DNA from 4 places in the Paenibacillus sp. FSL R10-2736 genome. Region 2 is predicted to be linked to each of the others. Evidence: riboswitches for the same ligand, from Rfam matches in the RefSeq annotation. Region 2 holds a riboswitch; each other region holds the start of a gene.
The links. Region 2 has a riboswitch for cyclic di-GMP ahead of NSQ73_RS33560 (transglutaminase-like domain-containing protein). Riboswitches for the same ligand answer to the same signal wherever they lie in the genome.

Region 1 (7,596 bases), 170 kb from region 2:
ATCCACAATTAGATGATAAGGCCCGAAAGGAATTGCCTGAGATATCGCAGCTTCTCCAACCACAACCTCATTAGCGCCGGCTTCCCGGGCAACCTGGGCTTTTTCCTTTGTTCTTGCTACACCTACTGTAAATGCCCCGGACTGTGCGGCTAACTGATGAGCCATGATTCCCACGCCTCCAGTGGAGCCGGTGATCAATATTTTCTTGCCGAGCAGCATCCCGCCCTTTCTAAGGGTGTAAAGTGCGGACAGGCCTGCTACAGGCAAAATGGCGGCTTGGGCGAAGGTTACGTTATCCGGTATCTCTGCCAGGAACGAAGCGGGAGCTGCTACTCGCTCTGCCCATGCCCCCATCGGGAGAAGCCCGGTGACACGGCTTCCTTCTCTGGGTCCGGTGCCATTCCGGGCTTGCTGGACAACAGTTCCGGCAAAATCCCAGCCCGGCCGGAATCCCTCAGCCTCCTTCCTTGCATCAACAACTTCACCCCGGTTAAGGGAGAAAGCATGCACTCTAACGATTGCCTCCCCGGGCTGGGCCTCCGGTGCGGCGACTTCCTTGACGGTCAAATATCCATGAGCCGGTGAGTCTGTAACAATTGCACGATTCATAGGATCTCCTCCATAAATATAATTAGAAGCGTAATGGAAATTGCGCCCTGTTTTCATAGTGGAGTATACTGTAGGAATTGGCTTGTACCAAGAGTAGAATTACACCTCAATATGGTAAAGGCGGTGAGCCTGATGACTATACGTAAGGATAGGGACGTTCAGGATGAGACGTTGAAGGGGGTAATCGCTGAAATTGAGAATCTTCGCGTAACACGTCAACTGGATTATGCTAATCAACCCCATCCGTTGTTGAAACGGTTTACTCAGCAGGAGCTTAACGATATGGCTTGCCCTACGTATAAAAACCTATTAATGGGACGCTCACACCGTATGCCGGATCGCCGGATGATTATCTGTATTGCTGAATATCTGGAGTGTACAGCCGTTGAACGGAATGCTCTGCTGCTGGCTGCCGGTTATCTCCCGGTCTATCCGGCTCTTGAAGGAGCAGCTATGGAGCAGGCGCTGGAAGAAGTGAGGCAGATCCTGAGCAGCCTGCCGCTGCCGGCAATGATTGTGAACCACATGTTAAATATCAAGGCGGTGAATGAACGGTTTAGCCGGTTATTTGAGTTGCCTGCACATCAAGCTTTCTATAAAGACTTGAATATGGCAGATCTTCACTTCAATACGGATTATCCTGTGCGCTCCCGCTCGACCTTCAATGCCGCATCCTTTGAATTATGGGAATCTCATGCAGTGGAGGGTATACATGCTTACCAAAAATTACACACCGGCTCCAGACAGGAGCCATGGTATACGCATAGCCTCGAAAGACTCCGGCAATACAGTGATTTCAATAAGTACTGGAATAAGCGGCCTGACAACACAGGTAACGAGTATGGTCAGCACAAAATGATCTTAGCCAGAATGGGTGCCTCAGATAAGTTGGTTCCTATCCGGTACAAGCAAATTCATATTTCCGCTGGCCATCATCTATATCCAAGAATTGAGGCCTACTTACCGGTCGATGAAGCTGCTCATACAGTTTTTGAACAACTGGGAAGCTGAGTGTAAACTGGACATTATGTGTTTTCTGGAATGGAGGCAAGCCTTGTATGAAGTGTCTGACGATTCGCCAGCCTTGGGCCACCTTAATTGCGCTGGGTGAAAAACAGATCGAGACCCGTTCCTGGCCGACGTCTTACCGGGGGGATTTAGCCATCCATGCCGGTATGCAGGTAGATAAGGCCATATGCAAGACGGAGCCGTATCAATCAGTGCTTGCCCGGCACGGCTACACCGCGGATAATCTGCCCTCCGGAGTAATCCTTGCGCCAGCCGGCTGGCCGGTTGCTGTGGGGTTACGCCTCAGCAGGCGCAGCAGAGCTGGCCGGGCGGGAATGAATATGTGTTCGGCGATTATGCAGAAGGCCGGTATGCCTGGAAGCTGGAGGGGGTAGTTGCGCTGGCTCATCCTATACCTGTCAAGGGGCGCTTAGGTTTCTGGGAATATCCCATTCTTGAGCAGGAGTGGTGAATCCGTTTGTGGCCAAATAAATAAAAATTTCATGCAGATCAGCTGTCAGCGGGTATGATAGGGATATTCAGCGGGTAATCTTCTTATATATATGGAAAGCGGGCTCTGCGGCGGTATGCTGCAGGAGCCAGGGCAGAATTGCCGGGAAGGAGCGTATGCATAAGAGATGGGCAGCCTTCTTATCGCATGGCTTTGTATGCTTTGTTTGTTTATTGTGTTTAAGGATCAGGTAAGCCGGAAGATCCTGTATCCCGTAGCGGCTGTGGTTATCTGCGGCACGCTTGGGTATTGGACGATTTTAATGTAATCTTTATCTGGGTATCAGCTTATTTTCAGGTAAGGGATGTATATTGGGGTTACCAAACATCCCCCGGTGTAATATGGTACCCTGAGGTCTTGCCGATCATGGCGGGCCTCTTTTTTATGAGGGGAGAAACGCTGAGAATTAACATCGCCAGAATGCTGTTCATCTCAAGGCGGTTGAGTCCGGAGTGCCAAGACCCAGATATCTGCGCATGCGGATAGTAGACTGGGCGGTAATGACATCATCCAGCAGCAGCATCCGTTCATGATAACCCCTGCAGACAAATTTGGCTTCAATGCCAACTTCCAGCTGCTGCTGTGCATAGACCTTCAGACCACGGGCTCTCATCTCGGTGCGGACATTCCGCAGATCGGCTATGGCTGCACCCGCCGCTGTCCGGACAACCTCCAGGTAAGGAGCGGGTGTGCGCAGCTCTGCAGATAGGATGGAAGCATCGCGTTCAAAGGCGGATAAAATGAGCGGCAGCAAGATATATGATTTCACCAGCATATTGTCCTGGCTCTCAGCTCTGTGCATCAATCTCACCCCTCTAATGAGAACATATATTCGTAATTTAACCCGAAGTTCAAAAAAAATCAATAGTATTTAAAAAAGAGGGCTATTAATGTGACATAATTCACAATAAGATAATAAAAATTATTTTATATTAAAATTGAAATATTAAAGATTAAAAATAAATCAGATTAAAAGGAGAATGGCAATGAGTCATGAAGGAAATCTCCGCCGCGGTTTATTATTCGGGTTATTCCTTAGCGTTCCGCTCTGGGTGTCAATGATTGGCTGGATTCAGCTGCTCTAAAAATGGATTCCTGCGTGTGCAGATTTTCAGCCCTCTACGCAAACTCCCTAGAAATGTCGATTAAAGACTGCTGCCAGGGTTTGCTTAGGCGCCAGTTTTTGTGAAAATATATGAATATCATAGAGCCCTTACTATAAAAGAGCTCTCCGGTATGAACGGAAAACGGGCGGTATCCTTAAAGGGGATGGCGCCCGTTTCTTCGCGTTTACCATGGTGCGGTTTGCTTAAGCGGAGATGAGTTGGGGGAAGGGAGAAGGAGTAGGACTAAAATACTAAATTTTAATATTTAAAATTGTAAGAAACAGCTCTGTGAAAAGGAAGAAATACTGCGGCGAATTAGCGGAATTATCGACCTTTTTCGTCAGGAGGTTATATTCTCAACTTCTATAAATCCTTATAAATAAAGGGTTTTTTCAATCTTTTTTCATCAAAAAAATAGCTGTGAAATCAATTGGAAATATATTGACAATATGCCAGTCGGCATCTAAACTGAAGTTAGTTCTAAAGTAACAAATATCACAGATTTCAGTTGGGTATTACATAAGCTTTTCCAATTTCATATCAATCATGTACAAACGCAAACCGTTTCGAAAGAGCGGGACGCAAAGTCAGGAATCTGATGCCCCTTAAGTCCGGGCTATGGTCGTCCGGCCGCCGTGAAGCTAACCCTTCGTGGCGGTCTTTTTTTTGTTATAGTTTTGCGGCGATTTCATAGAATAGTTGAATAGGAGGTGTAGATTATTGAGAAAAAAATGCGAAAAGCGGCCGCCTTTATTCTGGCGGGCGTACTGACCGTAAGTAGCGCCTTCACTTGGGGGACGGAGGTAAGGGCAACATCTGGTGTGCCTTACAATCCAACGCCGGTCTTGGGGATTGCCGGGAATTTTAATGCTTTTATCTTTGACGATTTCACGCAAGGCAATGATCAAATTGAAGGCCGTCTTGCAGCGGGGGGAATATTACTCTCTCTGGAGGTTACGGGGTAGCCAGGGCCTACAGGAATTCTTCAGCCACCGACGTACTCGTTGCCGGCAAGAAGTTTAAACATTCGGGCAGCGGAGAAATCTACGGAAACGTTGTGTATGGGGACACCATTGAAGCCAATGAGCCTAGTGTGAATATTATAGGCGCGAAGAAGCAGGGAAGCCCGATTGATTTCCCGGCTGAGAAGCAGTATCTGATCTCGCGTTCTGCAGCATACGGGGCATTGTCCGCTACGAAAGAAGTTGGTAATAATTATGGAACACTTACAATAAGTGCGCCGGATCTTTTCAACGTAGTTCATCTGGATGAGGCAACGCTGGCGAATACAAACAATATTCAATTCAACATTGCCCAGAATGCCACGTTAATTATTAACATAAGTGGAGCTACGGTCAAAGTACCAAGTTTCGCAATGAATAACGGTAGAGCAAGTCAAGTGTTGTTCAATTTCTACGAAGCGACCAAGGTGAATATTGCGTATACGACCTTCTTGGGAACGATACTGGCGCCTAAGGCGGATGTCAATTATTCCGGTGCAGAGCTTTACGGAACGCTAATTGCCAAGTCTTTTAGCGGCGGAGTAGAAATGCACCTTGGAACATACGAGGGAGATGGACCGCCGCCAAGTCCGACGCCGACCGCAACACCAACACCCAGCCCATCGCCAACACCAACCGCAACACCAAGCCCGACACCAACAGTGAAACCGACCGCAACGCCAACGCCGACGGCGACGGTGAAACCAACTCCAACACCGACAGCAACGGTAAAACCGACACCGACGGTAAAACCAACCGCAACACCAACACCGACAGCAACGGTGAAACCGACACCGACGGTAAAACCAACGCCAACACCTAAGTGCACTCCGACGCCAACACCGACAGTGAAGCCGACACCAACACCAACGGTAAAGCCGACGCCGACAGTGAAGCCGACGCCGACACCAACGGTAAAGCCGACGCCGACAGTGAAGCCAACGCCGACACCTAAGTGCACTCCGACGCCAACACCGACAGTGAAGCCAACACCGACAGTGAAGCCAACACCGACAGTGAAACCAACGCCGACAGTGAAACCAACGCCGACAGTGAAGCCGACGCCGACAGTGAAACCAACGCCGACAGTGAAACCGACGCCGACAGTGAAGCCAACACCGACAGTGAAGCCAACACCGACAGTGAAGCCAACGCCGACAGTGAAGCCAACGCCGACAGTGAAGCCAACGCCGACAGTGAAACCGACACCGACAGTGAAGCCAACGCCGACAGTGAAACCGACACCAACGCCAACGGCGGCACCGACACCAACGCCAACAGCTGCACCAACACCGACACCAACGGCAGCGCCGACACCAACGCCAACAGCTGCGCCAACACCGACACCAACGGCAGCACCGACACCGACACCAACGGCAGCACCGACACCAACGCCAACAGCGGCACCAACACCGACACCAACGCCAACGGCAGCGCCGACACCAACGCCAACGGCAGCACCAACACCGACACCAACGGTAGCGCCGACCCCAACGCCAACGCCAACAGCGGCACCAACACCGACACCAACGCCAACGGCGGCACCAACACCAACAGCAGCACCAACACCGACACCAACGGCAGCACCAACACTAACGCCAACAGCAGCACCAACACCGACACCAACGGCAGCACCAACACCGACACCAACGGCAGCACCGACACCAACGCCAACGGCAGCACCAACACCGACGCCAACGGTAGCGCCGACCCCAACACCGACGGCAGCGCCAACACCAACGCCGACAGCAGCACCGACACCGACGCCAACGGCAGCACCGACACCAACACCAACGGTAGAGCCAACACCAACGCCAACGGCAGCACCAACGCCAACGCCAACGGCGGCACCAACACCGACACCAACGGCAGCACCGACACCAACGCCAACAGCGGCACCAACACCGACAGCAGTACCAACACCAACGGTAGAGCCGACACCAACGCCAACGGCAGCACCGACACCAACACCAACAGCAGATCCAACATCAACACCGACAGTAGCACCGACACCGACGCCAACGGCAGATCCAACACCGACACCAACGGCAGCACCAACACCAACGCCAACGGCAGAGCCAACACCAACGCCAACGGCAGCACCGACACCAACGCCGACAGCAGCACCAACGCCAACGCCAACGGTAGCACCGACACCAACGCCAACGGTAGCACCGACACCAACACCAACGGCAGCGCCAACACCAACGCCAACGGCAGCACCGACACCAACGCCAACGGCAGCACCGACACCAACGCCAACAGCGGCACCAACGCCAACGCCAACGGCAGCACCAACACCAACACCAACGCCAACGGCAGCACCGACACCGACGCCAACGCCAACGGTAGAGCCGACACCAACGCCAACAGCGGCACCAACGCCAACGCCAACGGCTGAACCGACACCAACACCAACGGCAGCACCGACACCAACGCCGACAGCAGAGCCAACACCGACACCAACGGCAGAGCCAACACCAACGCCAACGGCAGAACCGACACCAACACCAACGGTAGAGCCGACACCAACGCCAACAGCGGTACCGACACCAACGCCAACAGTAGAGCCAACACCGACACCGACAGTAGCACCGACACCAACGCCAACGGCAGAACCGACCCCAACACCGACACCGACACCAACACCAACACCAACACCAACACCAACGCCAGAGCCGACACCAACACCAACGCCAGAGCCGACACCAACACCAACACCAACACCAACACCAACACCAGCGCCGACTTTACCACCGGCACCAGTGCCATCGTCTGCACCGCCCGTCTTTATTAATGTAGTGCCAACGCCGACTCCAATAATCGGCTATATTGTAAATCCAGATACCATAATCATTGATGATCCGCTGCCTTTGGGCCCTGTGGCAACAGTAACACCTCGGCCGTTAGTGGTGACACCAAGTCCAACCCTAACGCCAAGCCCAAGCGCAACACCAAGTCCAACACCGATTGTGACAATCATTGATGAAGAGATTCCGTTAGGCAATGTACCTGCGGATGCCGCGCTCCCGAAGACTGGTGAGTCCAGTCCGGCTCCTTATTACTTAGTCGGTCTAGCCCTTGCAGGATTGGGAATATTCCTCGGCAGAAGATCCAGAACAGATAAACGTAAATAAATGCAATCCGTAAGATCCTTTCCGAAAGGCTGGCGATATCACCGCTAAATCGGGAAAAGGCTGCTTTGGGAGAAGACGTTCTCCTGAAAGCAGCCTTTTTTATGTGGGATATACATTTGTTATTATGTTTCCTCGTAAAAGAAAATGTGCTAAGGAGAAAGAGGTGCGTCTTTACGATCATGGGCCCTCATGTTTATATTAAAAATTGTAATATTAAAATTAGT
Region 2 (7,596 bases):
TCGCCTGACTGACCTTGGTCCGGGCAAGTTCTATGAAGAAGGCTATTTCGCGGATTACCCCCCAGGCTACTTATATGTACTGTACCTGCTGAGTCTGCTCCGCGGATTGTTTAATTTTGCGGGCGGATCAGGCGCAGAGACTGTGCTATATAAGCTGCCGGCCATCATCTCCGACCTCGTGCTCGGCTGGATCATCTACAAAGGCGCGCGTGCCAAGATCGGATCCGGACTTGCGATCGGGCTGATGATGCTGTTCCTGTTTAACCCGGCAGTGCTGATGGACTCTGCAGCGTGGGGACAAGCAGACTCCTTCTTCCTCATCTTCCTGCTGCTCAGCATAATGGGAGTAGTGGATAGAACCTTTGTACGCGCAGCGATCTTTTTCGCCATTGCCACACTGATCAAACCGCAGGCGCTGATTTTCACACCGGTCCTGATCTTTGCCTTCTATCATCACCGCGCCTGGAAGCAGCTTGCTCTGGGCGCTGTCTACGGACTGGGAATATTTGCTCTGCTCGCAGCCCCGTTCTTCTGGAATAACGGCGGTTTTGCCGGAGTGATTGATTTATATAAGAGCACTTTATCTTCTTATCCGTATTCTACAGTTAATGCATTCAATCTTTATGCTTTGACGGATCCGATGTGGTCAGCGCTTGATGTCACCTGGCTCGGCATACCTTACCGCATATGGGGCTTTATTTTCATACTTGTAGCGGTAGCTCTTGCAGCTTATTATTCCTTCAATACCAAGGACCGCAAGGATCTTTCTAAATCGTATTTCCTCGGCATGGTGCTGATCACGGTTGTCTTTGTATTTGGCACCAAAATGCATGAACGCTACCTGTATCCTGTTCTGCTCCTGTCTCTATTCACCTTCATTGAGAGCAAGGACCGGCGTTTCCTGACACTGTTTCTCGGATTCTCGCTGACTCAATATATTAATGTAGGCTATACGCTGGCCTATCTCAATACCGGCAGCAATCCGCCGACAGACGGAATTGTCCTGGTTACAGCGATTACTACCGTAGTTCTGGCATTATATCTGCTGTATGTTGGGTACGATGTATATATCCGCAAAGCAACAAAGCACCTGCCAGAGCCTGTTTCAACGCAGGCTGCATTTGAAGCAGATATGCGGCTTGCAGAGGGGATTCAGCCCCTTGCCAAGCAAGAACGTCGTTCCCCGCTGAAGCTGCAGCGCAAAGACTGGATCTGGATGATCGCGATCACGGTACTCTATGGAGCGCTTGCGCTTTATCATCTGGGGGATACCAAGTCGCCTGAGACCCTGTGGGAGCCTGCCGCCAGCGGCGAGAGCTTCTATGTGGATCTGGGGCAGGCCCACCAGCTGGAGCGGGTAAATATCTTCGGCGGTGTCGGCACAGGCAAGTTTCAGCTGGAGTTCAGCCAGACGCCGGATAATTGGAGCAGCCCGCTTGATGTGAGCGAGGATGTCGGCAATGTCTTCATTTGGAAAAGCCAGCCGCTGAACGTATCGGCAAGATACGTCAAGCTGACAGTCACCTCTCCGGGCTTCACCCTGAACGAAGTGGCGTTCTATGACAAGGAGGCACCGAAGACGCCTCTGCAAATTGCCGGTGTTACACCGGATGCCGCTGCGGCTCCCAAAAGAGGGACGCCAGCCAATCTGTTCGATGAGCAGTCCATGATCCCGGAGAACTCGAATTTCATGAACAGTACGTATTTCGATGAAATCTATCATGCACGGACCGCTTATGAACATTATCATGATATTGTCCCTTATGAGAATACGCACCCGCCGCTTGGCAAGCTGCTGATCGGTGCAGGCATGGAGCTGTTTGGCGTCAATCCGTTCGGCTGGCGTATCATCGGCACCCTGTTCGGCATTGCGATGCTGCCGCTGATCTATATCATGGCGATGCGGCTGTTCCGGAAGACTACCTATGCTGCATTAGCAGCCGGACTGTTCGCGCTGGACTTCATGCATTTCACCCAGACACGCATTTCAACGATTGATGTATACGGCGTATTCTTCATTATGCTGATGTTCTATTTCATGCAGCGGTATTATACGATGAACTTCTACCGTATGCCGCTGCGCACAACGCTGGTTCCGCTTTTCTGGTCCGGACTGTTCTTCGGAATCGGAGTGGCCTCTAAGTGGATTGTTCTCTACGGTGGAGCAGGACTTGCGGTGATGCTGGCGCTGGCGCTGTTTGAGCGGTATAGGGAGTATAAGGCCGCAGGCCGTCTGCTGGCTGAAGGCAAGCTGACCGGTCAGGAGCTCAAAGCTGCCTGCCGGACAGCGGACCAATCCTTCTGGAAGAACACCATCATCACATTGGCCAGCTGCATCATATTCTTCATTGCGATCCCGGTTATCATCTATAGTCTGTCCTTTGTCCCGGCGCTCTCTGCTTCAGCAGAAGGCTTCACCATTAAGGGACTGATTGATGCCCAGAAAAATATGTACAACTATCACAGCCAGCTTGTAGCAACGCATCCGTTCGCCTCCTCCTGGTGGGAGTGGCCGTTCATGAAACGTCCGGTATGGTTCTTCAGCGGCGGTGAAGGATTGCCGGAAGGCAAGGCCAGCAGTATCGTGACCATGGGGAATCCCCTCATCTGGTGGACAGGAATCTTCGCTATGCTGGCAGCCGTGTGGCTTACCGTGAAACGCCGGGACAAGAATCTGTACATGATCTGGATCGGGTTCTTCTCACAGTATGTTCCGTGGATGCTTGTGCCGCGTGAGACGTTCCTGTACCATTATTTTGCGATGGTGCCGTTTATGATTCTGTCGGTTGTCTATATCCTGAAGCTGCTTGACAGCAGATTCGGCGACGCCAAATACCTGCGGTATGCCTATGTGGCTGCTGCAGCCATCCTGTTTGTAATGTTCTATCCGGTGTTATCCGGAATGCAGGTTAACAGCAGTTATATCAATACTGTACTGCGCTGGTTCCCTTCCTGGGTATTCTAGGGGCACTATTTAAGAAGGCACATGTTTCAGAAGACAGTTTTATTGCGGGGTATCTCGTAGAAACTTATAGGAGGAACTAAGGTGAAAGCCAGATACAGTGTAATTGTCCCCATGTTCAATGAGGAGGAAGTCATTCAGGTAACCTATGAGCGGCTCAAAAAAGTAATGGATGGTTGCGGCGATTCCTATGAACTGGTTTTCGTCAATGACGGCAGCCGGGACCGCACGGCGGAGATCATGCGCGAGATCAGCAGCCGGGATGAGCATGTCAAGCTGATCGACTTCTCCCGTAATTTCGGCCACCAGGTGGCGATTACGGCTGGTATGGATTATGCCGAAGGCCAGGCAGTCGTGGTGATTGACGCAGACCTCCAAGATCCTCCTGAGGTTATTCTGCAGATGATTGCGAAGTGGAAAGAGGGCTACGAAGTCGTGTATGCCAAGCGGTTGAAGCGTCACGGGGAGACTTTATTCAAGAAAGTCACCGCTAAGATCTTTTACCGCCTGCTCAGCAGTATGACCAGTGTTGAAATCCCTACCGATACCGGGGACTTCCGGCTGATCGACCGTAAAGTCTGTGATGTGCTGCGCGGTCTGAAGGAGAAGAACCGGTATGTCCGGGGTCTGGTAAGCTGGGTAGGCTTCCGGCAGACCATGGTAGAATATGTGCGGGAGGAGCGCTTTGCCGGGGAAACGAAATATCCGCTCAAGAAAATGATCCGGTTTGCGCTCGACGGCATCACCTCCTTTTCCCACAAACCGCTCAAAATCGCATCTTATATCGGATTCTTTCTGTCCTTTTCCAGCTTCATCTATCTATTCCTGGTATTGTTCCAAAAAATCTTTACCTCCTGGACCGTACCCGGATGGGCATCTATAGTCGGCGTGAACCTGCTCTTCAACGGGATTGTACTGATGCTGCTGGGGGTAATTGGTGAGTATATCGGACGGATCTATGATGAGTCGAAGGACAGACCGCTCTATATTGTACGTGAGACCAAAGGCTATCCGGATGCGGAAATAGAAGACACGCGGAAGGAAAGCGATTATGCCAGATAAGAGATGGAGTGCGGGGTTCATCCAGTTCCTGAAATTCAATGCGGTAGGCCTGCTGAATACACTGATTGACTTTGCTGTATTCACACTGCTGCATTCCCTTGGGATGATCAACACCCCTGCGCAGATTATTTCCTATAGCGCCGGTACGGCCAACAGCTTCTTCTGGAACAAAAAGGTGACCTTTCGCGACCGGGACAGAGGTAATAAAGAGGGCTTCGACCGGATGCAGCTGGTTAGGTTTATCGTGCTGAACCTGGTGGTGCTTGGTATATCGGTGCTGCTGATTCATATATTGACCGATTCCCTTGGTATTCAAGTGTTGATCGCCAAAGTGCTGGTCACATTTGTTACGGTGATCATTAATTTCTTCGGAAGCCGGAAATGGGTATTCTGAAAATTAAGAAGCATTGCTTCTTAATTTTTTCCGGGAGGGTAACATCTATTCTATATTACGGAGGCGATTGTCATGCGGAAATTATCCTATTTGATTATACTTGCCGGGGTACTGATTATGCTCTATCCCAAAGGAAGCGAATGGTACAATGACCGTCAGCAGCAAAAGCTGCTGGAAGAGGCTGAACAGGCCTACAGTGAAATCGTTCCGTCTGCGTCAGCTCCGGCCAGTGCTGATCTAAGTAAGCCTTACGCGGAAGTAACCCAGCTGCTGGCGGATGAGTCGGCTGCGGAAGAGCCAGAACCCTCTGCTGCGCCTGAGATTGAAGTCGGAGGCAAGGTGATGGCAATCATCGAAATCGACAAAATAGATCTGAAGCTGCCTGTGCTGGAAGGCGCCACCAAGGCGAATATGAAGCATGCTGCTGCGCATATGAAGGAGACGGCTCCGCTTGGCTCTGCTGGGAATGCTGCAATTGCAGCGCATAGATCAAGAACTACGGGAAGGCTATTCAACAGATTGAATGAAGTTGGAGTCGGGGACACTATTTCCGTTACAACCGGCAAGCAGGCATACAATTATGTAGTTTATGATGTGACTATTGTGGAACCAACCGATGTATCCGTATTGAAAGGGAATAAGGATGACAAGATTCTAACACTCATTACTTGTGATCCGCTGGTGAATCCAACGCATAGACTTATCATTCACGCAAAGTTATCGTGATGTTTGTAGAATAATGACGGAAAAACTTAAAATACTTAAAATTTTTATTTGTTTTCGCGGAAATCTAGTGATTTAGGTCTTGATAATAGAAATAGATATGGTAAGATATAACTATACAAAGCTAATACACGATAAACGGCAAACCTATCGAAAGGTAGGGACGCAAAGCTAGAGGGCCTTCCCGTAAGGATGGCAGCCAGCTACCGAATGAAGAGGCTTTTTTTGTTTGTTCTTATTGTGAATCTAGCATTTTATGGTAGAAGCAAGGACAGATAAAGCTTATACGATAACGGCAAACCTATCGAAAGGTAGGGACGCAAAGCTAAAGGGCCTTCCCGTAAGGATGGCAGCCAGCTACCGAAAGGGGTTTTATCCAATGAAGAAGTTCTATTTAATGTTGGTTACACTATTCGTAGTGGTTACGTCGGTGCAGACAGGTACAGCTCAAGCTGCTAATGCGGATGCAAGCTGGTTGAACATAGGTCAACTTGATCAGGGTGTTATCGGAGTTTCTTATAATGTTCCTAAGGATAAGAAGATTAAGCTGATGATCACCAAAGATAATAACAGCTACACCTACAACTTATACACTTCCAAACCAACTGAAACATTCCCGCTTCAACAAGGTAACGGTTCATACAAGGTTTCCGTACTTGAGAACACTACCGGCAACAAATACAAAGTAATCTCTTCCGAGACGGTAGATCTTAGCCTGAGCAACGCCAACGCCGTATATCTGAGCTCCGTACAGAATGTTAAATGGAGTTCTTCCGATAAAGCAGTTCTGAAAGCAACACAGCTTACACAAGGTTTGACATCAGATGAAGACAAAGTGAAGGCTATCTATAATTATATCGTAGCCAATGTGAAATATGATTATTCCCTGGCTTCCAGTGTTACTACAGATTACATCCCTAACAACGACAGCACCTTGGCTACCAAGAAGGGGATCTGCTACGATTACGCTTCCTTGTTCGCTACTATGCTTCGCAGTGAAGGCATTCCTACCAAACTGGTTATGGGTAACACAAGTTATGTGACTTCTTACCACGCTTGGAATGAAGTGTTCCTTAATGGCAAATGGGTAACTATTGATACTACAGTTGATGCTGGACTTGCCAAGAACAGCAAAACAGCAGATCTGGTTAAAGTGGCAAGTAAATATACTGCAGCTAAGTTCTACTAAGAGCACAGATGCATTCATAGTTTCATTGAGGATAACCCGCTTAGTAACTAAGCGGGTTATTTTTATTTTGGAAAAGGTTGCTTTTTGGTAGAGAGATAGGGTATTATAAATAAGCGTTGTTGGAGCGGCAAACTTAATAAGAAATGACTTAAATAAGTGATTTCAAAATAAAGCTTGCATTACTCGAATGAACGTGATATATTATAAGAGTTGCTGGTGACGCGGTAAGCGCCGCTGACAACGAGCTTGATCTTTGAAAACTGAACAACGAGTGAGTATCGGAAATCACTTCGGTGAGATCCAAATTAGAGAATATAACAATTCTCGTCAGATGTTTCAAAATGAGCAATCGCTCTTTCTAAATACAATTTGGAGAGTTTGATCCTGGCTCAGGACGAACGCTGGCGGCATGCCTAATACATGCAAGTCGAGCGGAGTAAGAATGGAAGCTTGCTTCCATTCTTACTTAGCGGCGGACGGGTGAGTAACACGTAGGCAACCTGCCCTCAAGACTGGGATAACTACCGGAAACGGTAGCTAATACCGGATAATTTCTTTCCTCTCCTGAAGAGAGAATGAAAGGCGGAGCAATCTGCCACTTGGGGATGGGCCTGCGGCGCATTAGCTAGTTGGTGGGGTAACGGCTCACCAAGGCGACGATGCGTAGCCGACCTGAGAGGGTGAACGGCCACACTGGGACTGAGACACGGCCCAGACTCCTACGGGAGGCAGCAGTAGGGAATCTTCCGCAATGGGCGAAAGCCTGACGGAGCAATGCCGCGTGAGTGATGAAGGTTTTCGGATCGTAAAGCTCTGTTGCCAGGGAAGAACGTCCGGTAGAGTAACTGCTGCCGGAGTGACGGTACCTGAGAAGAAAGCCCCGGCTAACTACGTGCCAGCAGCCGCGGTAATACGTAGGGGGCAAGCGTTGTCCGGAATTATTGGGCGTAAAGCGCGCGCAGGCGGTCATTTAAGTCTGGTGTTTAAACCTTGGGCTCAACCTGGGGTCGCACTGGAAACTGGGTGACTTGAGTACAGAAGAGGAAAGTGGAATTCCACGTGTAGCGGTGAAATGCGTAGATATGTGGAGGAACACCAGTGGCGAAGGCGACTTTCTGGGCTGTAACTGACGCTGAGGCGCGAAAGCGTGGGGAGCAAACAGGATTAGATACCCTGGTAGTCCACGCCGTAAACGATGAGTGCTAGGTGTTAGGGGTTTCGATACCCTTGGTGCCGAAGTTAACACAGTAAGCACTCCGCCTGGGG
Region 3 (7,596 bases), 280 kb from region 2:
CTGACCTTCATATCCATGCGGCAGCAGAATCGCAAGATTGCTGCGTTGTGTCCACTTGGCGCGTCCGGCGGAGATGAACTGGTCGATAATGACCTGGGCGGCATTGGCGAAATCGCCGTATTGCGCTTCCCAGAGCACGAAGGTCTCCGGTGCGAACACATTATAGCCGTATTCATAGCCGAGTACAGAGGCTTCGGACAGCGGGCTGTTGTAGACGCCGAAGGAGGCGCGGGAATCCTTAAGCTGGTGAAGAGGGGAGAAGAGCTCCCCGCTCTCACTGTCATGCAGGACAAGGTGGCGGTGAGCGAAGGTGCCGCGCTGTGAATCCTGTCCGCTGAGGCGGATCGGCGTGCCGTCCTTCAGAATGGTAGCGAAGGCCAGGGTTTCGGCCAGCGCCCAGTCTACCCGTTCACCGTCATTGAGCGCATCCTTGCGCCGCTGCAGAATCCGCTCCAGCTTCGGATAGACTGTGAAGTCGGCCGGTACGCTCAGCAGCTCACGGTTAATCTCCTGGAGGCTAGCCAGCGGAACCGCTGTAGGGTGGTGCACCGGTGTTCCCGTATCCAGGACGACCGAAGTCTTGGACTCGGCGTTCTTCTGTTTCCCTTCCTTCATCTGCTCGAAGGCCTGCTGCAGCACACTCTCGGCCTCGGCAATCATGTTCTTCACCTCATCGGCTGTAACGACCTTCTCGCGCTGCAGGCGTTCCGCATAAACGCGGTAGACGGTAGGGTGGTTGCGGACCTTGCCATAAACCACCGGCTGGGTGGTTTCCGGATCATCCATCTCATTATGGCCGTGCCGGCGGTACCCGATCAGATCAATCAGGAAATCCTTCTTGAACAAATGGCGGTAAGCGCTGGCCATACGGACGGCAGCAATACAGGCTTCGGGGTCGTCGGCATTGACATGCACTACCGGGATCTCATAGCCCTTCGCCAGATCACTGGCGTAATGCGTGGAGCGGGAATCTTCACTTTCGGTGGTGAAGCCGATCCGGTTATTGACGATAATATGCACAGTGCCGCCATTCTGATAACCTTGCAATTTGCCGATATTAAGTGTTTCCGCAACAATGCCTTCACCAGGGAAGGCGGCATCGCCATGCATAAGCACGGCCATGGCTTTGTCCGTATTCAGCTTAGGCAGGCCTGGGGTGCCCCGTTCCTCCTGGGCTGCACGCGTGAAGCCTTCAACGACCGGATTCACGAACTCGAGATGGCTCGGGTTGTTCGCAAGCGTGATGCGGGTACGCACAGTTTCGCCTTCGCGGACGGCGCGGTCGGCGCCTAGATGGTATTTCACATCCCCGCTCCAGCCATAGGTGACACCCATGGAGCCTTCGGACGGGAAGAGCTCCTTGTTCGGCGAATGATGGAATTCCGAGAAAATAATATCATAAGGTTTGCCCAGAATGTGGGCGAGCACATTAAGTCTTCCGCGGTGGGCCATACCCATCAGGATATGCTCTGCGCCGTCATGTGCGGCAGCGCGGACAATTTCATCCAGCATAGGCACGAGGGCATCATTGCCCTCCAGGCTGAAGCGCTTCTGGCCGACGAAGGTCTTATGCAGGAAGGTCTCGAACTGCTCTACCTGAATCAGGCGTTTCAGCAGCTCTTTGCGTTCCGCATGGTTCAGTGGAGCAGGCGACGTTGTGGATTCCGCCTGGCTGTTGAGCCAGCGCAGCTCACGCTCGTCATGCACATGCCCGAATTCATAGGCAATGGTCTGTGTGTAGGCCTGGCGCATTCTGTGAACGGCATCCATAGCGGTATGCACGCCCTCAGGGGCATTCTCCCAGATCAATGAAGCCGGCAGGGCATTCAGATCTTCGCGCGTCAGCTCATAGGTCTCGATCTCCAGCCATTTCGCCATCGGGTTGGTGCTCCGCTCCAGCGGATCGATATCGGCAGCCATATGGCCGTATATTCGGATGTTAGCCATTAGCTTGGAAGCTTTAACGGCTTTCCTGAGCCACTCTGTATCTCCTGAGATGGCGGGGGGAGGCGTCTTGACGGCATCCGGAGCCAGGGGAGGCGGGCCGGATACTGTGAAGAGGTCGCGGTAATGATGCTCTACGGAAGTGGGGTCCTTGACAAACTGCTCGTATTTCTCCTGAATGTAGCCCAGATTGGGACCGTAATACTTGCTCCAGACAGATTCGTTATAGGGCTCTTTGACGGCCATGAGTAGGTCCTCCTAACGGATAAACTCCACATGCGGTATATTAGGAACACCGCTTAGCGGAGCTGCGATGTTTGCGGTTTCATTCTCATCTTATTGTGCTACTTTCCGGCAGGGTAATCAATTCATACTTTCGTGCAATCCGTTCGCAAAACGGTATGATTCAGCAGGGGATTCATACGGAACAATCATAAATTTCCCGGGTGAAGCCGGAAAAATAAAATATCGTTAAAATTAATAAAAAATTAAGGGATTTAGGTGGTTGTAAATCATAGAAATGGGTAATTGTTTCTATATTGTGTTACGGGATTAATATCTATTTAGTATATTTAAACTAATTTGGACGGATTGAAGATGAATTGGGATTATTTATACAAGCTATTGGCAATTTTAGCTAAGGGTCTTCACGATTTAACATAAAAAAATTCCAGAAAACGACACACTTTTCATGTAAGATCTTGTATAATGTTATTGCGGAGAACGGTTTCATCGATTCTTTTCAGATCCTTTCATGTAAAGGGTCCAGTAAAGGGTAAACCTGCCGAAAGACAGGGGCACAAAGTCTCGGATCTAAAGTAGAAATACTATGATGGCCGGACTGCCTGGGGACGCGAAAATTCTAGGAGGAGATTTCTTGGATAAGTCCAACCAGGGGAATGACGAACTGCAGGCAGTTGATCTGGATTTAGAATGGGTGCATTTGCTAATGTCTGCTAAGCAGGCTGGCATCCAGGCAGACGAGATTCGGCGTTTTTTTACTGAAAAAGCACTCCAGGCGATGTAGGGCATTCAGCATTGTACGGATACATACAGAAGAGGGCACAGCGGTGTACACGCTGTGCCCTCTTCTGTTGGAATTTACATGTTGTTTCGGGGTCCCCGCAAAGTACCTGGGTAATCATCGAGGCTGCTGCCTCACTTTGTGGGGTATTTCAGTTATCCTTCTGCTCCAGCCGCCATTTCTGATAATCGAGAAACTCCTTGAATTCACGTTTGCTTATACCAGAGGCCATCGCATCCTGAACCAGCCTGAACCATTCTCCATCGAGAACCGGCTCTGCAGTTTCTGCAATTCCGCCATACAGTAATACGTGAATGGATACTTGGAGTGCATCGGCAATTTTTTCGATAAATTGAATGGAGGGGTTGGATTGGATATTCCGTTCGACATTACTTAAGTATGATTTCGCCACGTCAGCTTTATCCGCAAGCTCGGATAAAGAATAACCCTTCTCCAGCCGGAGCCTATGGATGCGGCTTCCCATATTATCTGACACGATTACAACGCCCTCCGTACTTTTTGTTATCAGTATAACAAAAATTCGCAAAACGGACAAAAACCCTTGTTCCTGCCAGAAGCTGGCGGGGAGAGACAAAACGGCATATCCAGCCCGGATGAGGGAGGATATGCCGTTTTGTGTATATAATTTAATAGCCTTATTTAGCTTCTCCCAAACCTTGCGTAGCATTGAATGTCCAGTTCAGCGCCAAGCCGTCACCCTGGAAGATATTCTGATCCTGGGTATTGTCAACGAATTCGAAAGCAATCTTGAAGGTTTTGGTTTGGGTAGCGGCGATGCCTCCCGGCAGTACACCCGCCGTTACGAGATCATAGCTGGAAGTGTTCTTCAGGTCCTTCAGGGAGATCTCGGACAGCACATGGCCGGCAAGCGGACCGCTGGTATAAGAGCTGTCGAGAAGTTTGATTTTGAAGTGATCTCCAAGATCCTGGCCGGCATTATCGCCCTTCGCATCAGTTACAGTGTAGCTGGTGGCCAGCGTTAGGAGTTTGATATCCAGGGTGCCGTCATTGGACAAGGTGAACGTGCGTACGGTGTAATCACCCGGTTTCAGATTGGTCAGGGCAACAGGTGTATTAAAGGAAGAGCCGAGCTTCAGCGTGCCTGCCGCGAAGGTTGCCGTGCTGGTTGCTGTGGAGCTGAAGTAAGCGAAGGTGCCCCCTCCGATTAAAGACAATCCCAGTGCTGCCGATGCTACGCCAAGACCCAATGTTTTTTTGATACCCATAATTAATTTCCTCCTCGAGTATATTATGTTTTTTTAAGATCGGTGATCAGGAATGCATATACAGATAGATTATTTGAGGGCGCCTTTTTCCTGGTTGGCTTCGAAGTTCAGGGTCAGGGCCAGTGTATCGCCTTGATAGTAGTTTTGCGGCTGGAAGGTTTCCTTGAAGGCAAACTGTACGCTCAGTTTATCTGAGGTGCCTGCTTTGATGCCCCCGTTCTCTACACCAAAGATTCCGCCGAGAATTCCCTTGGCTACAAGATCCGGACTTTGCTGCTCAAGTTCGGCCAGTGAAACGACCAGGACAGGTGATGTTACCTTATCCTTGTTAACTAGGAACGTCACAATAATATCGTCTTTGAGATTATGGGCGCCGTTATCCCCCTGGGCATCTGTAATGACAGATGAGGTACGCAGAACAACTTTGGGAATATTGAGCGTTCCGTCATTTTTCAATTTAAAATCTCTTAGGATCGTATCCCCCGGTTTAAGATTGCTGAGATTGACAATAACGGAGGGGTCCGAATTAAGTAATAAAGTTCCGTTGTTAAAAGAAGCTGCAGTGGTGGAGGTACTGCTGAAGTAAGCGAAGGTTCCTCCGCCGACCAGGGTTAATCCGAGTGCTGCCGATACAACGCCGAGACCTAATGTTTTTTTAACGTTCATTTGTTCATCCCTCTCTCATCGTTCTTTTTTTGTCTTTACCTGTCTTCGGGGAAAATTTATTGTTGCTCCGCGTTTCGTAAACGGGAGAGGACAATCGGTTTATTGCACAATGTCTGGAAGGGTATCCGGTCCGCCGGTCACCGCTGGCCCTGCATTCTTCTTCTCCAGTGCCGCTACGGCTTTCCAGGAGGAATACAGTGCGTAGAGGAGCAGGAGCAGCCCGGGGATAATCATCAGCATTACGCTTCCGGCTTTGGAGACCGCAAAATTCATGGCATATCCTACATAAGGGACGGTGACGCCGGTATATTGGCCTACCACATTTGTTGAGCTGACCGCTGAGGTATCGGCTGCATCGTTATTGTCCCCTTTGGTGGTATAGCTGGCTTCACCTATGGCACTGTTTATTGAAGCATCGACCACACGGTGTGTAATCAGGAGGTTATCGGGATTCATGAAAGTAATCACATCGCCTTTTTGAAAACGGGTCATATCCCCGCCCGGCTTAATCGCTACTATAGATCCGGTCTGGATGCCTGGCTCCATAGAACCGGATAACACCGTCTTGATCTGATAGCCGAAGAAGGAAGGTTCGCCTCCGGAGGCTTTGGAGATGACTACTGCTGTTACCAGCACCAGGAAAATCATAAATATCAGTGTGGACAATGTGGTGCTGACTATCTTTTTAATGCGCATATTATTCCCCGCCTTTGCTGGTATCCGATTGTGGAGCAGGTGTAGCTGTAGGTGTAACTGTAGCTGTTGGCTGCGCGGTATCTGTACCGCTATCCGGGAGCTCCCCAGGTGAGTCTGCCGCTGGAGCCGCCTCCGGAAGATTGGCTTCCGGTGCCGGTGTGGCAGGCGGAGCGGTAACCTCTGCATCCGGTGAGGGTGCAGGAGCCGGTTTTTCTCCCTCAGGAGCTTCTATAGCAGGTTCATCGATGGTCTTATCTTCTCCAGGAATGCTGGCTGCGGGCGCATTATTCTTGGTTTGATCGTTCTCTTGTTTCTGCTTCTCCAGTGCATCCCGTTCCGCTTCCTCAGCCTTGGATTTCTCAAGCGCCAGCCGTTCCGCTTCTTCAGCCTTGGCTTTCTCCTCCAGCGCCGCCTTCGCTTCAGCAATGTGTACCTGCTGTTCCTGCAGCGTGGAGATTGTGGACGATAGGTTGTCTCTGGAGACTGTTAATTCTGCACTTAACTGATCGTAGCTTGACTGTAAGGCGGGAGATACATTGGGGTCTGCATTGTAGGCTCTGGTCATGAGTGAGAAAATCGGTTCCTCGGCAGGGAAGCCGAAGCTTTCTTGCCGGAGAAGCACCCGGTCAGGATTACCGGTCGGCAGCGAGCCGCCGAAATCATGAATCGTATTCAGATAATGCACAATGCCCGTTAATGTATCCGTCAGGGATTCCGACAGCACCCCGCTTTGATGGAGACCTTCCTGCAGCTGTTCGAAGAACTGGGCGTCACGGATTTCCAGGCAATTGGGTTCGAGATTAACCATATATCCTCCGAGTTGATGCAGAATGGCTGCTGCACTGCCAATTTCCTGCAGAATTTGCTGCCAGATACCTGCATTGAGGCTCAGCTGTGTATCCAGTGCGCTAACTGTATCGCTTGCCAGCCGGATTTGTTCCGAGATCTCACTGGAGATCTGATCCAGTTCCTCCGCTGACAGTTCTACAGAGACCGGGGGAGTGTTATAGTTCCCGCTCGTAATGTGGCTGCCAAGAGAAGACTTCAGCTGGGTAATTGTGCGGACATGTCCGCTGAACTCTGACAGCAGCTGTTCGATCTGACCCGGAAATACGGAGCAGAGCCCGATAGAGGTGTTCTGTTCCTGGGAAGTGTTATACTCTCCGTAAGTACTGCCAATCTGATTGGAGGTATACATTATAAGAACAGATACAGCCACACCGGATTGCAGGATCCGAAGACCGAGTTTCGTGTATTTCCGTTTACGCCGTTTGGCGGATCTGGGGTACAAAGGTAGGCCCCCTCTCATGGCTTACTGATTAATATTCGTTATTTTCGTTCTTTATTAAGAACGTTTTCGTAATGAAATCATACACTGCGCACCCGGGAAAAGAAAAATGTCAATTTCAGCGAATTGTTCGCAATAAAGCACGAATGCATCTGATTATCTTTAATTACCTTGATATATCGCTGTTTTTCACAAATGTTCTTTATTGAGAACGAAAAAAGGTTATGCTATCCGCATAACAAATACGGATGGCATAACCTTTTCCATTTGTAGTGAAGTCCGCTCCTTAAGGAAGCTTCTCTCCGCGTGAGCTGACGTACAGCTCGTACCACTCCTTGCGGGAGAACTCAATCTTATCAGCCCCTCCGCAGGCTGCGATGCGCAGCGGATTGACGGTGCCGATTACAGGCTGGATGGCTGCAGGATGCGTCATCAGCCAGGCCAGGACGATGGCCTCAGGTGTTGTATTCTTCTCAGCGGCAAGCGCCTGTACTCTGGCCGCTGTATTCACCACGTTCTCCGGCTGTCCGTCAAGCGGCCGTCCGCTGAACAGCCCCTGGGCCAGCGGGCCCCAGGCCTGAAGCTGGATGTTCCCCGCGCGGCAATACTCTATTGTACCCTCAGGAAACGTGAGGTCTTTCCACTGTTCCCGGTTCACGCTGAGTACGGCATCGACCCAGCTGATTTTGGCCAGGCTCATATGCAGCTGATTGACGATGAAGGGCTCGTCA
Region 4 (7,596 bases), on a different contig from region 2:
GTGCTGCGCGATGTGACGGAGGAAGTGCGGCTGGAGAAAATGCGCCGCGATTTCGTCGCCAATGTCTCGCATGAGATCCGTACACCACTCTCGATGATGCAAGGCTACAGCGAGGCGCTGCTGGATGGAATGGCTTCCTCCCCGGAGGAGAGCAGCGAACTGGTCCAGGTGATCCACGATGAATCGCTCCGTATGGGCCGGCTGGTGAAGGATCTGCTCGATCTGGCCCGCATGGAAGCGGGGCATACGGATATGCTGAAGGCGCAAGTGGATGCTGGGGAACTGCTGGAACGGGTGTACCGCAAGTTCTCGGTCAGAGCCAAGGAGCGGGATATCATTCTTGAGCTGAAGAAACCGGATACCGAATTGCTCCTTAAGGCTGCCGATGAAGATAAGCTGGAGCAGGTGCTCACCAATCTGCTCGACAATGCCTTCCGCCACACTCCGGCCGATAAAATGATATCCATTCGGGCGGATTCCACCGTGCTGGAAGGCCGGAGGGTTCTGGAGATTGAGATCCGGGACCAAGGGGTAGGCATTACGCCTGAGGATCTGCCGTATATCTTCGAGCGCTTTTACAAAGCCGACAAAGCACGCGTAAGGGGAGAATCGGGAGGAACCGGTCTGGGACTAGCGATTGTGAAGAACATCGTCGAGTCGCATCATGGGAGTATCCACGCCTCCAGCAAGCTTGGAGAAGGCACCGCTTTTACCCTGCGGCTTCCTGTCGAAAAACAGTAAATCCGGACAATGCATGACAGCGCCTCTGACAGCAGAGGTGCTTTTTGTTGAAACCACCACATTAATCTTGTTCAACGTGGAACATATCATAGAAGCTGAGGCTTGCAGGAGGCTGTGCATAATGATCTTATCCTTGGACCAAGGTACCACCAGTTCACGCGCGATCCTCTTTGATGAGGAGGCGGGAATGATCGCGCAAGGGCAATATGAGATTAGACAATCCTTTCCCCGGCCGGGCTGGGTAGAGCATGATCCGGAGCAAATCTGGGAGAGTCAGCTTGCTGCGGCCAGAGACGCTATCGCGGCAAGCTCCGCCCCTGCTGATAGTATTACGGCCATCGGCATTACCAATCAGCGCGAGACTGCACTGATCTGGGACAAGGCTACCGGAACGCCGGTCTATCCGGCGATCGTCTGGCAGGACCGCCGGACTGCAGAGCAGTGTGAGGTGCTTAAGGCGCAGGGAATGGCCGGAGAGATCGCTGAGAAGACGGGTCTTGTCATCGATGCGTATTTCTCGGCAACGAAGCTGGCCTGGATTCTGGACCATGTGCCGGGGGCCAGAGAGCGGGCGGACCGGGGAGAGCTGCTGGCCGGAACCATTGACAGCTGGCTGATCTGGAAGCTTACAGGAGGCGCTGTGCATGCTACGGATGTTACCAATGCTTCACGGACCATGCTCTACAATCTGCATGAGCGCAAATGGGATGACGGCCTGATTGAGGCGCTGCGCATTCCGCCCTCTATTCTGCCTGAAGTAAGGATGTCAGGCGGGGACTTCGGGGCTGCAGACAAGCAGTGGTTCGGTGCAGATATTCCCATCCGTTCTGTGCTTGGGGACCAGCAGGCGGCATTGTTCGGTCATACCTGCCTGGAGGCAGGCAGCGCCAAGAACACCTACGGCACCGGCTGTTTCATTCTGATGAACACAGGCACTGAGGCAGTGACTTCGAGTCATGGCCTGTTGACCACGGTAGCCTGGGGTATGGGAGACGAACTCTATTATGCCCTTGAGGGCAGTGTGTTTGTGGCTGGAGCAGCGGTACAATGGCTGCAGGAGGGCCTTGGGCTGATTGTAGCTCCGGCGGACTCGGAAGAGAAGGCGAGTGAGGTGGAGGACAGTGAGGGGGTTGTGGTCGTGCCGGCCTTTACCGGCCTTGGTGCACCCTACTGGGATATGTATGCCAGAGGCGCCGTTTTTGGACTGACCCGGGGAACGACCGCCGCACATCTGGTCCGCGCAACGCTGGAGTCGCTGGCCTTTCAATCCCGCGATGTCATCGGGGCGATGGAAAAAGACGCAGGCATGCCGCTCAGTGGCCTGAGAGTGGATGGAGGCGCCGTGCGCAATAATCTGCTGATGCAGTTCCAGGCGGACATTCTTGGGAGAGACGTAACCCGTACTACGTATGCGGAGACCACAGCGCTCGGCGCTGCGCTACTGGCAGGACTCACCTCCGGCATATGGACCCGGGAGCAGCTGGAGAGCTTCAATAAGGCCGAGAAGGTATTCTCACCGCAGATGGAGACGGAAGAGCGTGAACGCCGTTACAATGCCTGGCAGGACGCGGTGTCTCGGACTATGGGCTGGGAGAAGCATGAAGGACAGAGGTAACAAGAACAGCTGCTGATATGGCAGACTGCGCTTACCGGATGAATCGGATAGATTCACCTCAGGCAGGATGAACGCTGCAGGTTCTGCCTGGGGAGAGTCGGGCCCTGACGTATACATAAAGAAACAGCCCGCTGGCAGGAATTCTGCTGCGGGCTGTTTGGATATCAACAAGAAACTATAAGTTCAACAGCTAGGACTAATACTCCATTACAAAAGCGACATTCTGCCATCCGGCGCCTACTGTCCAGAACAGGACCTTGTCTCCGCGTTCCAGCTGTCCGGTAGTCACTGCTTTGTGCAGGGCAATAAACGGGCTGCTGGTGGAGGTGTAGCCGAATTCATCCCCGATGTAGACGGCTGCATCAGCGTCAATTCCGGTTTTGCCGGCAACGGCCTTGATATTCGGAAGTGACAACTGCGAGAAGCAGGCGGCCTTGATGGATTCAGGTGCGATTCCGTTATTGCTGAGCAGGGTGTTAATTGATTCTGAAGCAGCATCCACACAGATGGAATCATCGAACGGGATGAACTTCACATTGAATTCTCCGGCAGCCACACCCGTACGTCCGAGATTGGCTAAACCTTCCGCCGGGAACAGCGAGTTGCCGTACACGCAGGTATCGGTCTGATAGATTGAATCAATGAAGCCTACCGAATTCTCGTCACGCTCCAGAATGAGCGCGGCAGCTGCATCGCCGAAGTTGGCGTAATATACCGGGTCATTCTTGTCCGCATGCGGGGCAACGTAGTCAGAACCGATGACAAGCGCACGGCGGATTCTCGGGTTCGCCATCATTTGACGGCTGACCTGTTCAACCGAAGCGGTCATTCCTGCACAGTTGGCATTACTGTCGATACAGATCGTATGCGATGCACCATTAATCAGGCGGTGAATCATCAATGAGTTCGTTGGGAAAATATATTCAGGAGTCTGGCTTGCATAAGCGATCAGGTCAATGTCTGCGCCGGTCAGGCCGGTCTTGTCCAGTACATTGCTTGCGGCTTCAAAAGCCATCGTCAGGGAGTTCTCATCCTTGCTGTCGATACTGTAGCGGTTTTCACGGCCAAGAGCAGCCAGCAGGCCACGGATATCAATTCCCTTCTCATCGAAGTGCTGAATGAAGAAGTCATTGCCGATGCTTTTGCTTGGATGATAGATATCAATGTCCTTAATGCGAATCCCTGCCATAGTAAACCTCCTAAAAGTTTGGGTAGCCCGTAAGCATACACTTAGTTTCGTGAGCGAATCTTGCGTTTCAAACCGCTAATAATGGTTTAAAAATAAGTTATCCTAAGCTTGTACCGTAGACGTGATTTCCAGGTTTTCGAGTCCTGCTTTGCGGCCCAGACGTGCCAGCTGCATTTTGAGAATAGGGTTATTCTCAAGGGTAAGGCTCACTTTTTGGAAGCCGTCTGCCTTGAACATAATGAAGCAGCCTTCGAGCAACGGCACAACATCAGGAGCGGTTACATTCAGCTTGCGGCAATCGATATCCAGTGCATATTCGGACGGGTTGATCGGATTGATGGTCTGCTGATAGGCTTGTATCGATTTAAGACCGTCCTCGTTCGAGAAGGTTCCTTCCAGCTCGATGTTAATTACTTTCTTCGCAGTGTCCGTCTTCAAAATAAATTGTCCCATGTTCATCTCTCCCGTAATTTTAATTGCATGACTATTCAGAGTGACCTGATGATTCATCATGTTGATATCCCGAAAAACTACGTTCCTGCGACTATATTCGACAAAGTGAACTTGGTTTTGGGATATTTTGCCTTCATTATAACCAGAACTTTCTTTAATACGCAATACAAAAGTCGAATGATGTAATATTATGTTGTTAATTAACGAATATCTTCCAGCGTCTCCAGCAGAACATTGAACGCCGAGATCACTCTGGGTGCGCCGATACAAGGTGTCAGATGAAGCAGGATACCTTTGATCTGATCAACGGTCATCCCCACGCGGAGCGCCATTACATAGTGAACACCCAACTGTTCAAATTGTCCCATGGTGATCAAAGAAGAGATGACAGCAATTTCTTTCCAGTCTGAACCGATGGTCGTCCGCTGAAAAATATCACCGTATGCATTGCCCATGATATACTCGGCTAATTCAGGAAAATGCTCTTTAATAGGAGCTAGGGCTTTGGCACCATAGTCCCCGGAAAGATTGGTGAAATGGTCCAGTCCGCTGTCTACGTTCATATTCACTTGTTTGCCTCCTGATAGTAAGTTGGGGAATCTGTAACATACAGCCTAGTTGAGATCCAGTGTACGGTGGGCCGTAGGAGGCATTTCGTCACGGTCGGTCAACAGCTCAATAACGGCTACGCGGTTAAGTTCAACTGCTTGGCTGATTGCAAAGGCAAACTCCTCTTGCGTCTCTGCGCGGAAGCCGGTGGCTCCCAGGGACTCAGCAAACTTAACTGCATCCATAGGGACTTCAAAGATGGTTCCATCGATACGTCCGGTTGTTTTTTCCATTCCCTTAAGGGCCATATCCAGCTGCATATTGTTCACAACGATGAAAATAACCGGAATATTCTTGCAAACCGCTGTGTTAATTTCAGTTCCGAGCATCATGAAACAGCCGTCACCGGTAATGCAGAAGACCGTCTCTTCCGGCGCAGCCGCCTTGGCACCGATGGCCATGCCGATTGAATTCCCCATGCAGGCGAAATAGGCATCAAATACAAAGCTCCCCGGTTTCTTCACGTTGAACCATTTGACCGCATTGAAGCCGTGGCTGCCGTCATCAACAAACACGCTGCTGTTATATGGTATCAAATCGCTCATCGTGCTCATTACCGAAGCCAGCGAGAGCTTGGACAGCACAGGCAGCTCTTCAGTATAGTGATTGGAGATCTCTATTTCACGTCTGGTTATGGTGGACGGATCAATCTTGCCGAGATACAGCTCCAGGTTGTCACGCAAATCGCCGCCGACGGAAATGGTATCGGAAGTCAATATTTTACCGACAAAGGTTGGATCAACATCAAACTGGATCAGCTGATCCGGATGATTCTCCTTCTTAAGATTGCATATGGTCATATCGCTCAGACGCGAACCAAGCACGATAAACAGATCACTGTTGTTCAACATCTCATCACCGTGCGTACATCCGCCAACGCCCACAGGACCGTGATAGAGCGGGTGATCCGCAGCAATGGCTCCTTTACCGCCGGGGGAGGTCACTACAGGTATGTTGAAGGTCTCGGCCAACTGTACCAGTTCCTTGTGCGCACCGGAGCGGTTAACCCCTTTACCGGCAATGATCAGAGGCCTGCTGGAAGCATTGATCGCTGAAATGACCCGTTCGTAGTTGGCGTAGCTGACGAGCCTTTCCCGCTGCGGAAGGACAATCCGGCATTCTTCAAGGCGCTCGGTCTGAACATCAAACGGAATACATAAATGAACAGGTCCTTTCTTGTCACCAAGGGCGATAGACAGGGCATGATTGAAAATCGTACTGAAATGGTCGCCGCGTTCTACCAGCTTACTGAAAAGAGTGGCTGGTCTGAACATGTCCGCCAAATCGGCGAGATAGGATGTGGAATCCTGACACTGGGGAATCCCCAGCTCTTTAATAGACTGATGACCGGTAATGAAGAGCACCGGGAGATTGTTGGCTTTGGCGTGTGCTGCTGCGGTTAGCAGGTTCGTTCCGCCTGGACCGGAGGTGCCGAAGGCAACCCCGAGACTGCCTGTTTTCAGTGCATAGCCGCCTGCTGCGAAGCCGGAGCTGGACTCATGCCGGCCGGGAATAAACTCAATGCCATAGTCAACAAGTTTGAGAGCTATAGGACAAATGGACTTGCCAATAATACCAAAAGAATGTGTTACCCCAAGATCGCGTAATGCTTCCGCCATATAATCTGCAACTGTCTTCAGAACATCCACCCCACAAGTTGTTTTTTGATTGTATGCTAGCAATAGAAAACCTGTACTCGAAATAGGAGCACAGGCCTGTTGCACGAATCACCATAACTGAACGCGGATTCCCGGACGTTCATAGTTTTTCAGCAACCTGGCTGTCATGATCTCACCGGATAAGTGAGACTGTAGATCCATGGCTTTGCGTCATTCCCTTTCGGTGAATTTTGCCTCATATGTTGTTATCAATACAGCGAAGGATAATTTTCCTTTACAATATATTCCTCGCTCGCCTTTTGTCAATAAGCCGTTTGCAGCAAAACGCGAAATTTGGCGAATATTCAGATGTAATAGGAGATGAAATATTAGATATTCAAACTTTTGAAAATGGATGCGTCTGGAAGACCAAAGTCTTATAATGCAAATGCAGAAAAAGAGCAGAATTTAATCTGCATAAGTCATAAGCCTCATAACATCGTAGGAACCTCCTGAAACTATGCAGATGTATTAGAATTATAGGCTGGGAGAACCTAGAAATAGGTCTTAAGAAATAGGTGATTAAAATTTAAAATAATGTTAGTTTATTAGTAATAAAGAATTAGCAGTAAAGAAGTGCAAAGACGTTATTTTAGGGTTATGCACTATTTTAACACTTTGTGAATATTACATTACAATCTGCTTTTTCCATGCCAAAAAGAGACCGTTCCCGCAGACTGCTCTGCGGAAATGGTCTCTTGGGGCTGCTGCTAGAATTTGAAAATATGGATTGTTTTTTGCAGCTGGAAGACAGATTGTGTCATCTTCTCGGTCTCTTCCGCTACGGACTGCAGGGCATGAATTTGTTCGTTCATCGCCGCAGATACCTCCTCGGTACCTGCTGCCGTCTCCTGGGTAATGGCCGAGATATTCTCGATCGCCCCGGAGATCTTGAGCGCACTCTCCAGCATCAGATCACTCTCTGCGGAGAAGGAGGAGATCTGCTCGGTTATGTATTGCACGCTATGTACGATCTGCGCGAAAATATGTGCTGTCTCCGTTATCATCTCGTTCTGCACCTGAACAACCTCTTCATTAATAGCGATGTTATCGATAGCCTGCTTGATATCGGCCTCGATGCTGCGTACCAGCCCGAACACTTCCTTGGTGGAGGCGGTTGATTCTTCGGCAAGCTTGCGGACCTCCTGTGCTACAACTGCGAAACCGCGTCCGTGCTCACCTGCACGTGCAGCTTCAATTGAGGCGTTAAGCGACAAAAGATTGGTTTGTTCGGCAATTTCCGTGATGGTCTTGGTGATCATGGTAATGCCGCGGGCATTCTGTGAGAGCGCTTCGATCGTATCTGCTACTTTTTGTGTAGCCTGGATATT

Region 1: linked by a shared signal. The riboswitch ahead of NSQ73_RS32790 (choice-of-anchor A family protein) and the one ahead of NSQ73_RS33560 (transglutaminase-like domain-containing protein) in region 2 are both predicted to bind cyclic di-GMP.
Region 3: linked by a shared signal. The riboswitch ahead of NSQ73_RS32305 (anti-repressor SinI family protein) and the one ahead of NSQ73_RS33560 (transglutaminase-like domain-containing protein) in region 2 are both predicted to bind cyclic di-GMP.
Region 4: linked by a shared signal. The riboswitch ahead of NSQ73_RS10005 (thiamine pyrophosphate-binding protein) and the one ahead of NSQ73_RS33560 (transglutaminase-like domain-containing protein) in region 2 are both predicted to bind cyclic di-GMP.

What each region holds. Positions count from the first base shown of each region.
Region 1 is NZ_JBBOBN010000002.1:1,074,000-1,081,595, forward strand. It holds gene NSQ73_RS32770 (zinc-binding dehydrogenase) at 1-609, opposite strand, end outside; gene NSQ73_RS32775 (MmyB family transcriptional regulator) at 742-1,620, shown strand; gene NSQ73_RS32780 (ASCH domain-containing protein) at 1,668-2,012, shown strand; gene NSQ73_RS32785 (hypothetical protein) at 2,556-2,930, opposite strand; cyclic di-GMP riboswitch class I at 3,780-3,872, shown strand; partial or broken gene NSQ73_RS32790 (choice-of-anchor A family protein) at 3,966-4,747, shown strand; gene NSQ73_RS32795 (LPXTG cell wall anchor domain-containing protein) at 4,784-7,372, shown strand.
Region 2 is NZ_JBBOBN010000002.1:1,243,474-1,251,069, forward strand. It holds gene NSQ73_RS33540 (phospholipid carrier-dependent glycosyltransferase) at 1-2,965, shown strand, start outside; gene NSQ73_RS33545 (glycosyltransferase family 2 protein) at 3,047-4,024, shown strand; gene NSQ73_RS33550 (GtrA family protein) at 4,014-4,418, shown strand; gene NSQ73_RS33555 (class D sortase) at 4,491-5,144, shown strand; cyclic di-GMP riboswitch class I at 5,272-5,352, shown strand; cyclic di-GMP riboswitch class I at 5,426-5,506, shown strand; gene NSQ73_RS33560 (transglutaminase-like domain-containing protein) at 5,539-6,330, shown strand; rRNA gene NSQ73_RS33565 (16S ribosomal RNA) at 6,697-7,596, shown strand, end outside.
Region 3 is NZ_JBBOBN010000002.1:965,939-973,534, forward strand. It holds gene NSQ73_RS32300 (2-oxoglutarate dehydrogenase E1 component) at 1-2,190, opposite strand, end outside; cyclic di-GMP riboswitch class I at 2,709-2,793, shown strand; gene NSQ73_RS32305 (anti-repressor SinI family protein) at 2,822-2,971, shown strand; gene NSQ73_RS32310 (helix-turn-helix domain-containing protein) at 3,120-3,452, opposite strand; gene NSQ73_RS32315 (TasA family protein) at 3,625-4,215, opposite strand; gene NSQ73_RS32320 (TasA family protein) at 4,285-4,881, opposite strand; gene sipW (signal peptidase I SipW) at 4,981-5,577, opposite strand; gene NSQ73_RS32330 (hypothetical protein) at 5,579-6,868, opposite strand; gene NSQ73_RS32335 (aldo/keto reductase) at 7,152-7,596, opposite strand, start outside.
Region 4 is NZ_JBBOBN010000001.1:2,385,361-2,392,956, forward strand. It holds gene NSQ73_RS09980 (HAMP domain-containing sensor histidine kinase) at 1-741, shown strand, start outside; gene glpK (glycerol kinase GlpK) at 863-2,356, shown strand; gene NSQ73_RS09990 (3-oxoacyl-[acyl-carrier-protein] synthase III C-terminal domain-containing protein) at 2,553-3,545, opposite strand; gene NSQ73_RS09995 (hypothetical protein) at 3,648-3,998, opposite strand; gene NSQ73_RS10000 (carboxymuconolactone decarboxylase family protein) at 4,199-4,561, opposite strand; gene NSQ73_RS10005 (thiamine pyrophosphate-binding protein) at 4,613-6,256, opposite strand; cyclic di-GMP riboswitch class I at 6,375-6,471, opposite strand; gene NSQ73_RS10010 (methyl-accepting chemotaxis protein) at 6,976-7,596, opposite strand, start outside.